DNA from 3 places in the Kribbella sp. NBC_00889 genome. Region 3 is predicted to be linked to each of the others. Evidence: riboswitches for the same ligand, from Rfam matches in the RefSeq annotation. Region 3 holds a riboswitch; each other region holds the start of a gene.
The links. Region 3 has a riboswitch for ZMP and ZTP ahead of OG817_RS14130 (bifunctional 5,10-methylenetetrahydrofolate dehydrogenase/5,10-methenyltetrahydrofolate cyclohydrolase). Riboswitches for the same ligand answer to the same signal wherever they lie in the genome.
Positions count from the first base shown of each region.

Region 1: linked by a shared signal. The riboswitch ahead of folP (dihydropteroate synthase) and the one ahead of OG817_RS14130 (bifunctional 5,10-methylenetetrahydrofolate dehydrogenase/5,10-methenyltetrahydrofolate cyclohydrolase) in region 3 are both predicted to bind ZMP and ZTP.
Region 2: linked by a shared signal. The riboswitch ahead of OG817_RS06125 (5-aminoimidazole-4-carboxamide ribonucleotide transformylase) and the one ahead of OG817_RS14130 (bifunctional 5,10-methylenetetrahydrofolate dehydrogenase/5,10-methenyltetrahydrofolate cyclohydrolase) in region 3 are both predicted to bind ZMP and ZTP.

Region 1 covers NZ_CP108783.1:1,184,898-1,188,161, forward strand. The annotation lists partial or broken gene OG817_RS05835 (glycosyl hydrolase family 18 protein) at 1-257, shown strand, start outside; gene OG817_RS05840 (winged helix-turn-helix domain-containing protein) at 559-1,107, shown strand; ZMP/ZTP riboswitch at 1,122-1,211, shown strand; gene folP (dihydropteroate synthase) at 1,255-2,076, shown strand; gene OG817_RS05850 (NUDIX hydrolase) at 2,055-2,447, shown strand; gene OG817_RS05855 (S8 family serine peptidase) at 2,505-3,264, opposite strand, start outside.
Region 2 covers NZ_CP108783.1:1,258,889-1,262,152, forward strand. The annotation lists gene OG817_RS06120 (MMPL family transporter) at 1-907, shown strand, start outside; gene OG817_RS06125 (5-aminoimidazole-4-carboxamide ribonucleotide transformylase) at 913-1,824, opposite strand; ZMP/ZTP riboswitch at 1,852-1,936, opposite strand; gene OG817_RS06130 (hypothetical protein) at 1,975-2,964, shown strand; gene ilvD (dihydroxy-acid dehydratase) at 3,024-3,264, shown strand, end outside.
Region 3 covers NZ_CP108783.1:2,913,631-2,916,894, forward strand. The annotation lists gene OG817_RS14125 (beta-N-acetylglucosaminidase domain-containing protein) at 1-1,337, shown strand, start outside; ZMP/ZTP riboswitch at 1,338-1,427, shown strand; gene OG817_RS14130 (bifunctional 5,10-methylenetetrahydrofolate dehydrogenase/5,10-methenyltetrahydrofolate cyclohydrolase) at 1,457-2,299, shown strand; gene OG817_RS14135 (phytanoyl-CoA dioxygenase family protein) at 2,322-3,197, opposite strand.

The sequences.
Region 1 (3,264 bases), 1.7 Mb from region 3:
TGAAGGCGAAGGGCATCCCTGCGTCGAAGCTGCTGCTCGGCGTCGGGTTCTACGGCCGCGGATGGACCGGCGTCACGCAGGCTGCTCCGGGTGGCGCCGCTACCGGTGCGGCGCCGGGCAAGTACGAGGCCGGGATCGAGGACTACAAGCTGATCTCGACCCGGTGCCCGTCGACCGGGACCGTCGGCGGAACGGCGTACGCGTTCTGCAACGGGCAGTGGTGGGGGTACGACACCCCCGACACGATCCGCGGCAAGATGTCGTACGCGAACACCCAGGGACTGGGCGGTGCCTTCTTCTGGGAGCTGTCCGGTGACACCTCCGACGGGACGCTGATCACCGCGGTGAAGTCGATCGGCTGACACCACCTGAACCGCCGACCCGACCGCCGGCCGCGCCCACCGTCCTGGGCCGGCCGGCGGTTCTTCGGTTCAGTGGTCCTGTCCTGTCTTGGACAGTTCGCATTTGTGCCAGGCCCCCGCGCAGGGAATCCCTTGACTTACTTCCCGCCGTAAACCGTACTTAGTGCGGGTCGGGGTCGACAGGGGAGGGGCGCGCATGGAGAGGCCGTCGGATTCGTCGTTGATCATCGGTGTGGCCACGTCCACGGCCGAGCGGGTGCAGCTCGCACGGTTGCTGGGTGGGGCGGACGCGTTGTTGCTGGTATCGAGTGCCGAGCAGGCTCGTACGTTCCTCGCGCTGACCGGGGTGACGTCGTCGGCCGGACCGGTCGTGCTGACCCCGACCGTGCTGCCCATCGCCGAGCAGCATGCCCAGATCATGGCAGTGCCCACCCCTGAACCCGAGCCGGTGCTGGAGGAGGAGCTGTACCTGGACGTCGATCGCCGGGTGGTGCGGTGGAAGGACCGCGAGGTCCCCCTGACCCGGCTCGAGCACGACTTCCTGCACTGCCTGGTGGAGGAGCCCGGCCGGGTCTGGACGTACCAGCACCTGCACCACGCCGTCTGGGGCAACGAGCACCTCGGCCACGGGTCGCACATCCACTCCGTGGTGAAGCGGCTCCGCCAGAAGCTCGCCAACCTCGGCGCCACCGTCACCATCCACGCGGTCCGCGGCGTCGGCTTCCACCTGCTCCCGACGGCGTAACTGAGGTAGCGTTTGCGCCGGGTCGTGACTGGCGCATGAGGTGGGCGAACCACCGGGGAGCGATCTCGTCTGGATGACGAACGCCGAGCGCCTGGGCTTCTGGATCGACCGGGAGGCCATGTCATGAATCGGGTCATGAATCGGGTCATGGATCGACCGTTGCTGGTCGGCATCGTCAACATCACCGAGGACTCGTTCTCCGACGGCGGTCGCTACCTTGCGGCGGACAACGCGATCGCCCATGCGCGCCGGTTGCACGCCGGCGGCGCCGACATCATCGAACTCGGCCCGGCGTCCAGCCACCCGGATGCCGCCAAGGTGACGCCCGAGCAGGAGATCGCCCGGCTGGCTCCAGTGCTGGATGCTCTGGGCGATCTACCGCTGGCCGTCGACTCCTACCATCCGGCGACGCAGCGGTACGCCGCCGAGCACGGAGCGACGTACCTGAACGACATCCAAGGCTTCCCGGACCCACGTCGGTACGACGAACTGGCCGCCCTGACCTGCCGGCTGGTGGTGATGCACTCGGTCCAGCACCTCGGTCCGGCCACCAGGGTTCGTACCGAGCCACAGACGATCTGGCCGGCCATCGAGCGATTCTTCGACGCCCGCGTCACCGCCCTCGAGTCGGCCGGCATCACCCGCGACCGCCTGATCCTGGACCCCGGCCTCGGCTACTTCCTGGGCAGTACTCCGGAACCGTCGCTCACCGTCCTGGCCAACCTCAGCCGCCTCAAGAGCCGCTACAACCTCCCCGTCCTCGTCTCCCCGTCCCGCAAGTCCTTCCTGCGCACGCTCACGAACACGGCCCTGTCCGACGTCGGCCCCGCCACCCTCGCCGCCGAGCTCCACGCCACCACCCAGGGCGCGGACTACATCCGCACCCACGACCCGGCCGCCCTCTCCACCGCACTCATCGTCCACACCACTCTGACGAATGGCGCCGAATGCCTCAGCACGAAGCGATAGTCGCCGTACTGCGACAAGCCGACCGAGTACTCGTCATCCGCCGGGGCCCGGAGGCGCGCATGCCCGGATACTGGGCGCCTCTCAGCGGGACCCTCGAACCCGGCGAGAGCCAGCAGCAAGCCCTCGTCCGCGAGGTCCGGGAGGAGGTCGGCCTGGCGGTCACCCCACTCGCCAAGGTCTGGGAGTCGACCACCGCCGGAGGCGACTACCTGCTCCACTGGTGGACCGCGGCGGCATCACCCGGCGAGGTGACGGCGGATCCGCGAGAGGTGGGCGAGACCCGCTGGGTCACTCCCGCACAGTTCCTCGCGTTGCAGCCGATCTTCGCGGGCGACCGGGAGTTCTTCGGGGAGGTCTTCTCGCGGTTGTGAAAAGGGACCGGCCCCACCCGGAAGATCCGAGTGGGGCCGGCTCCGACTACGTCACTGCTACTTGATGGACTTCAGGGCGAAGTCCTCGGTGATCGGTTCACCGGCGAGGAGCCGGGCGGTTCGGGTCTGGGGCTTGTAGCCGTCCTTCGCGGCGATCAGCGTGAGCGGGTTGTTGCGACGGTCCAGCCAGTAGGCGTAGTTGCCGTCCTTGTCGGTGATGAAGGTGTAGGACTGCGCCCACGAGTCCACCTCCACGATCGCCCCCGGGAGCGGCGCGCTGGCCCCGGACGAGCTGACGCCCGTGACGGTGCCCTGCAGCTTGCTCCAGGTCGTCGGCGGGGTGACGTTCATCGTCACGTCCACCGCGGGAACGGAGTAGGGGGTGTTCTCGCCGATCGTGACCTGCCCGCTGTACGTGCCGGGCTGGTCGACGTTCGCGTCGAGCGTGACCTTGACGGTGGTCGACTGGCCGGGAGCCAGCGTCGCCTCGGTCTTGTCGATGGACATCCAGCTCACGTCCGCCGACGACTCCGAGCAGCCCTCGAGACCCGGCAGGGCCTCGCTGTCCACCGTGGCGGTGAAGCCACCGGACGAGCCACCGATCTTGTAGAAGCCGCAAGCCGCGCCACCGCGGTACCGCGGCAGGTTGGAGTTCGGCAGGGCGGACCAGCTGTCGGCCGCCGGGTCATAGGCGAACCCGGCGTTGGTGACGGCACCGGCCTGGACACCGCCGACGACCAGCAGCTTTCCGCTGGCGACGGCGTACGACGCCGCCCAGTGGTCGGCCGGAGCGTCCGCGATCGCGGTCCACGAGTTC
Region 2 (3,264 bases), 1.7 Mb from region 3:
GAGCTCCACCGACAAGCAGACCTTGCTGAACGGTCTCGCGTCGACGCTGCAGAAGACGTCCGGCGTGGCCGCCGTACAGCCGCCGAGCCTGAACAGCTCCGGTACGACGGCGATCATCAACGTCATCCCGACCACGTCGCCGTCCGCGGCGGAGACCGAGGACCTGGTCAACCGGATCCGGGACGACGTACTCGCCGGGCAGAAAGAGCCCACCTTCGTCGTCGGCACCACTGCCGGGTACGTTGACTTCACCGAGAAGGTGTCCGGGCGGATGCTGTGGCTGATCGGGGCTGTGGTGCTGCTGGCGTTCCTGCTGCTCACAGTCGCGTTCCGATCGCTCCTGATCGGGATCAAGGCCGCGATCCTCAACCTGCTGTCGGTCGGAGCCGCGTACGGCGTGATCGTCGCGGTGTTCCAATGGGGCTGGGGATCCTCGTTGGTCGGGATCGACGAGAAGGTGCCGATCCCGTCGTTCGTACCGATGTTGATGTTCGCGATCGTGTTCGGGTTGTCGATGGACTACGAAGTCTTCCTGCTGTCCCGGGTGCACGAGGCGTGGATCGCGACCAAGGACAGCCACCGTGCCGTGGCGATCGGGATCGGCGCGACGGCCCGGGTCATCACCACGGCGGCCGCGATCATGATCGTGGTCTTCCTCAGCTTCGTCCTCGACGACGACCCGACGGTCAAGATGCTCGCGGTCGGCATGGCAGTCGCCGTACTGATCGACGCCAGCATCGTCCGGATGGTCTTGGTCCCGTCCGTCATGACACTCCTCGGCGACCGCGCCTGGTGGCTACCCCGATGGCTCGACCGCATCGTCCCCGACATCCAACTGGAAGGCGGCCCGCCCGCCCCACCCCCACCAACCCCCCAAGAAACCCCCAAGGTCGAACCCGTCTCCTGACCTGCTCAGTGGCGGAAGAGGCGTACGCCGGTTCGTGACAGGGTGATTCCGCGGGCAGCGCACGCCTCGGCGACCTCGTCGGAGCGGATCGAGCCGCCGGGTTCGGCGATGTGGGCTACGCCGTGGCGGTGGGCTTCGTCGATGTTGTCGACGAAGGGGATGGCGCCGTCGGAGACCATCGCGACGCCGGTCGGCGGCTCGGACGAGCGGCGGGACCACCACTCGTCTGCCTTCTCGCCGGCCAGTCGGACGCAGTCGACTCGTGACTGCTGGCCGGCGCCGATGCCGATCGTCGTACCGTCCTTCACCATCGCGACCGTGTTCGACTGCGTGTTCCGCGCCACGATCATCCCGAGCAACAAGTCTCGGGCTGCTGCATCCGGCACGCCCGGATCCAGCAGCTCACGAGTCAACGGCAGGTCGTCCCGCTGCTGCGTCAGCCGTAGCCCGTACACCTCGCGCACCTCGTGCTCCGGAGGCTCGAAGGACGCATCGGCTTCGAGGACGAGAAAGGTCCCACGCTTCTTCCCGGCCAACACTCCGAGGACGCCCTCGTCGTACCCGGGCGCAATGATCCCGTCGCTCACGACCCGCTTGAGCACGCGCGCAAGCTCGGCATCAATCGGATGCGACACCGCAACGAAATCGCCGTACGACGACTTCGGATCGGCATCACGGGCGCGCACATATGCGGCACTCACCGAGTCCGCCAGCGCGGCACCGGCAGGGGAGACGTGCTTGTACGACGCCGCCGCGACCACCCCGAACGCCCCAGCTGCCTCCCGCACGAGCTGCCAACCGGTGAGCGCATCCAAGACATTGATGTACGACGGACTCCCGCTGACGACTGTGAACGGCGCCCGACCGGACACCGGGGTCATCGTGGCGGACTGGTGTGGGTTCATTCCATAACGCATCCAGCGACCTCCGAGATCGAAACACATCGGAGGCGCCCAGGCGGACGACGCCTTGCTTACCGGCCGACCGCTCCCCGGTGGTACTCCACCCTCGCCAGTCGCGATCGTTCGGCAGTCTATTCGAGCAACCCGCACACGTACGATCCGAGCATGGGGATCTTCTCTCGCAAGGCCGTGGATGTCTCCAGGCTTCGGCTTGATCAGGCGTGGGCCGATCCCGAGCTCGATCGGGCGTACGCCGCTGTGCGTGCGGGGGATCTGTCGACGGGGATGGCGTTGCTGAAGGCGACGCCGGTGAATACCGGGCTGCGGTCGGTGCGGGTGGTGGGGCTGGGGCAGGCAGCGGTCGGGCACAGTGAGCAGTTGGAGTTGCGGCTGGAGGCATTGCCCGGGGATGCGGATCTGCTGCTGTGGCTTGGGCAGACGTTGGTGTTCGAGGCCTGGGAAGTGCGGAGCGGGAGTCTCGCGAAGTACGTCTCCGAGCAGCAGTTCGCGTCCTTCCACGACGTCCTCGGGACCGCGGGCGCAGTACTGAATCATGCAATCGATGCAGCGCCCGACGATGCGGCCCCGTGGGAGGTGCTGCAGTGGGTGACGGTTGGACCGCAGTCGTCGATGGAGGTGAAGGACAAGGTCTTTCGGTCCGCGGTGGACCGGCATCCCGACAGCTACGCCGCGCACAGCGGACGGGTGCAGGTGCTGGCCCCGAAGTGGTCGGGCCTGGAGCTGGCCGAGCTCGTGCACTTCGGTCATCAGGTGGTGGCGAACGCACAGCCGGGTAGCGCCCTGTGTGCCGTCGCCGCACAGGTAATCAACGAGGTGTGGGTCGACGTACTCGGCGACAGCGAGCTCTCCCGGCTGCAGCGCGGCGCCCGCCTGACGCACGAGGTCTCGAACCGGCGGGAGGAACTGCTGGCCGCCCGGGACAAATGGTGGACCCCCGGACGCGAGCAACAGCCGGAGGACATCTCCGCCCACGGGGCGATGGCGTTCGCGTTGAAGGCGGTCGGCGCGAAGGCAGCGGCAATGGAGCACGCCGCCCTGACCACAGGCCGGATCGAGAGCCTGCCCTGGGGCTACACCAACGCCCCCGACCCCCTCACCGCCTTCGCCACCGCGGTGGCACACCAGATGTCCTGAGACCCGGCGCGGCCGGACGAGGGCAGCGTTGTTGATTTACGAGGAATAGAGTGACCGGCATGGTCGATGTGAAGCCACGGAGCCGGACGGTGACCGACGGGCTGGAGGCGACCGCATCGCGCGGGATGCTTCGCGCGGTCGGGATGGGTGACGACGACTGGGCCAAGCCACAGGTCGGAGTCGCGTCGAGCTGGAACGAGATCACCCCGTGCAACCTGTCCCTGGACCGGCTCGCGAAGGCGGTCAAGGAAGGCGTGCACGCGGCCGGCGGTTATCCGCTGGAGTTCGGCACGATCAGCG
Region 3 (3,264 bases):
ACGCCGACCGGCTCGACCATCTGGACTACCTCGGCACGCACCGGATGAACACCTACGAGTACGCGCCGAAGGACGACCCGTACCACCGCGAGCAGTGGCGCGACCCGTACCCGGCCGACAAGCTGGCCGAGCTCGGCGAGCTGGTCGAGCGCGCGGTGCGGAACAAGGTCGACTTCACCTTCGCGCTGTCACCCGGCCTGTCGATCCGCTACACCGACGACAGCGACTTCCAGGCACTGATCGCCAAGTTCGAGGCCCTGTACGCGCTGGGTGCGCGCGCGTTCAACGTCGCCCTGGACGACATCGAGTACGAGAAGTGGCACGGCGCCGAGGACGAGGAGAAGTACGGCGCCGGCGGTGGCGGAGCCGGGCGCGCGCAGAGCGAGTTGCTGAACCGGATCCAGCGCGAGTGGGTCGCGACCAAGCCGGACCTCGCCCCGCTGCAGATGGTCCCGACCGAGTACTACAACGTCGACGAGACGCCGTACAAGCAGGCGCTACGGGAACAGCTGGACAGCGCGGTGGTCGTGCACTGGACCGGTATCGGCGTCGTACCGGAGACGATCACGGGCGCACAAGCGGCCGAGGCGAAGGCCGTGTTCGGGCACGACATCCTGATCTGGGACAACTACCCGGTCAACGACTACGCGGCCGCCCGGATCCTGCTCGCGGCCTACAGCGGTCGCGAGCCTGGCCTGGCCGACCTGGTCGTCGGCGTGATCTCGAACCCGATGAACCAGGCCGGGGCCAGCAAGATCGCGCTCTACTCGTTCGCCGAGTTCGGCTGGAACCCGGCGACGTACGACGAGCAGGCCTCGTGGCACCGCGCGCTCGCCGAGCGGGCCGGGGGAGACGCCGAGACGATCGCGGCGCTGGAGGTCTTCGCCGACCTCACCACCTATGACGGCCGGCTGCACCTGGTGAACGCGCCGGTCCTGGCCGCGCAGACCGCCGCGTTCTGGAAGACCTGGAAGACGGGCGACCTGGCCGGGGCCATCGCGCAGCTCGAGCCGTACCTCGAGGCGATCGAGAACGCTCCGGCCCGGATCCGCGCCGGGGTGTCCGACCCGTCGTTCGCCGACGAGGCCGGAGCCTGGCTCGATGCGACCTTCCTCTGGGCGCAAGCACTCCGCGAGTCCCTCCGGCACCTCGAAGCAGTGGCCGAAGGCAACAGCTCGGACGCCGCCACGACCCGGGACCAGATCGACCACCTGGTCACCCAGGCCAAGACGATCCGCGACACCCGGCTGCCACACTCCAAGACTCATCCCCAACTCGGTGACCCTGTCATCGAGACCTTCCTGACCGAGGCGACGGAGGGCGGCCGGGTATCCTGAGCGGTGGACCGCGACTGGCGCTGAGGTGGACGACCACCGGGGAACGGTCCGCCGGAGGATCCGGCCGAGCCGCGCGCCTGGGCACTTGACCTGTTGTCGACGCCCAAGGAGCGCGCGCTATGACTGCCACTTTGATGACCGGTACCGACGTTGCCGCCGAGATCGTGGCGAAGACGGCCGACCGGGCCCGTGCACTGCAGGAGCGGACCGGGGTCCAGGCGTGCCTGGCCACCGTGCTGGTCGGTGACGACCCCGCGTCGGCGACGTACGTGCGGATGAAGCAGAACCGGTCGAAGAAGGCGGGCATCGGGTCGCTCAGCGTGGTATTGCCCGCGGAGACAACGACCGAGGAGCTGGTCGCTGAGCTGACCAAGCTGTCCCAGGACGCGGCGGTGCACGGGATCCTGCTGCAGCACCCGGTGCCTGCGCAGATCGATGAGCGGGCCGCGTTCGAGGCGATCGACCCTGCCAAGGACGTCGACGGTGTGACCACGCGGTCGTTCGGTGCGATGGCGTTCGGTGAACCCGGCTTCCGGTCCGCGACGCCCGGCGGGATCATGCGCCTGCTCGAGGCGTACGACGTACCGATCGCCGGGGCGCACGCGGTCGTGATCGGCCGCAGCCCGATTCTCGGCAAGCCGGCCGGGATGTTGCTGCTGGCATCGAACGCGACCGTCACCTACACGCACTCCCGAACCACCGACCTGCCCGCGATCGTCCGGACCGCGGACATCGTGGTGGCCGCGGTCGGCCGGCCGAACTTCGTCCAGGGCGACTGGCTCAAGCCCGGCGCCGTCGTCGTCGACGCCGGCTACAACGAGGGCAACGTCGGGGACGTCGACTTCGCCGCCGCGGCCGAGGTCGCGAGCCTGATCACACCGGTCCCCGGCGGGGTCGGCCCGATGACGATCGCCCTGCTCCTGGAGCAGGCCGTCGACGCCGCCGAGGCACAGACCCGCTAGGGCACGGCTCTAGAGACGTGCCCTAGCGGTCGCAGCCGCCGTCCTTGTCGGCGCGGGAATGCGGGCGGGCGATGTCGTCGATGCCCTTGTAGGCGTACGGGTCGGTTCCGGCCACCATCACGATGTCGCGGTAGTCGTGCTTGCCGACATGGACGCCGGCCGGCACCGTCTGCCACGGCAGCAGCGACTCCGCGCTCATGTAGTGGTTGGCGAGGGCCCGGCGGAGTCCGCGCCGCGTGGTGTTCGGCAGTGATCGGTGCAGCAGGTAGCCGTTGAAGATCACCGCCGAACCCGCCGGCACCTCGACCGGTACTGCGTCGTCGTCGGTGTAGGGGAAGTCGAACAACTCCACCGTGCAGTCGAAGCGGAGATCGTCCTGCTCCCGATCGGGATAGATGACACCGCGCCGGTGCGAGCCCGGAAGCACCCAGAGGCAGCCGTTCTCCACGGTGGCGTCGTCGAGCGCGATCCACACCGCGGTCAGCGAGCGGTCCCTGGTCGGGATGAAGAACTCGTCCTGGTGCCAGGCCTGGCCCGGCTTGCCCTCGGACTTGATGAACAGCATCGACTGCATCGCCTTCACGTTCGGCCCGATCAGCGCGGTCAGTGCGGTCACCACGCGCGGTGCGCGCAACGCGGTCAGCGCCACCTCGGACACCTTGTGGGGCTGGTGAATGCACAGGTACTTGCGCACGACGTCCTCGCCCGGCTCCGTGCTCGGGCTGCCTTCGACGGCTCCGAGGTCGCCGCGGCACAGGTGCTCGGCCGCTGTGTGGAGCGCGGCGACCTGGTCGGGTGGAAGGGCCTGATCGAGGACCACGAAGCCGTCGCGCCGGAACGACTCGATCAACTCGTCGGTGACCTCGGTGAACCTGCGTACGGCGGTGACAGGCTGCATTGGGGCGCTCCATCCGGCCTGGGGTTGGCGATGACCGGCTTCACAATCTCAGAGCACGACCGGACGG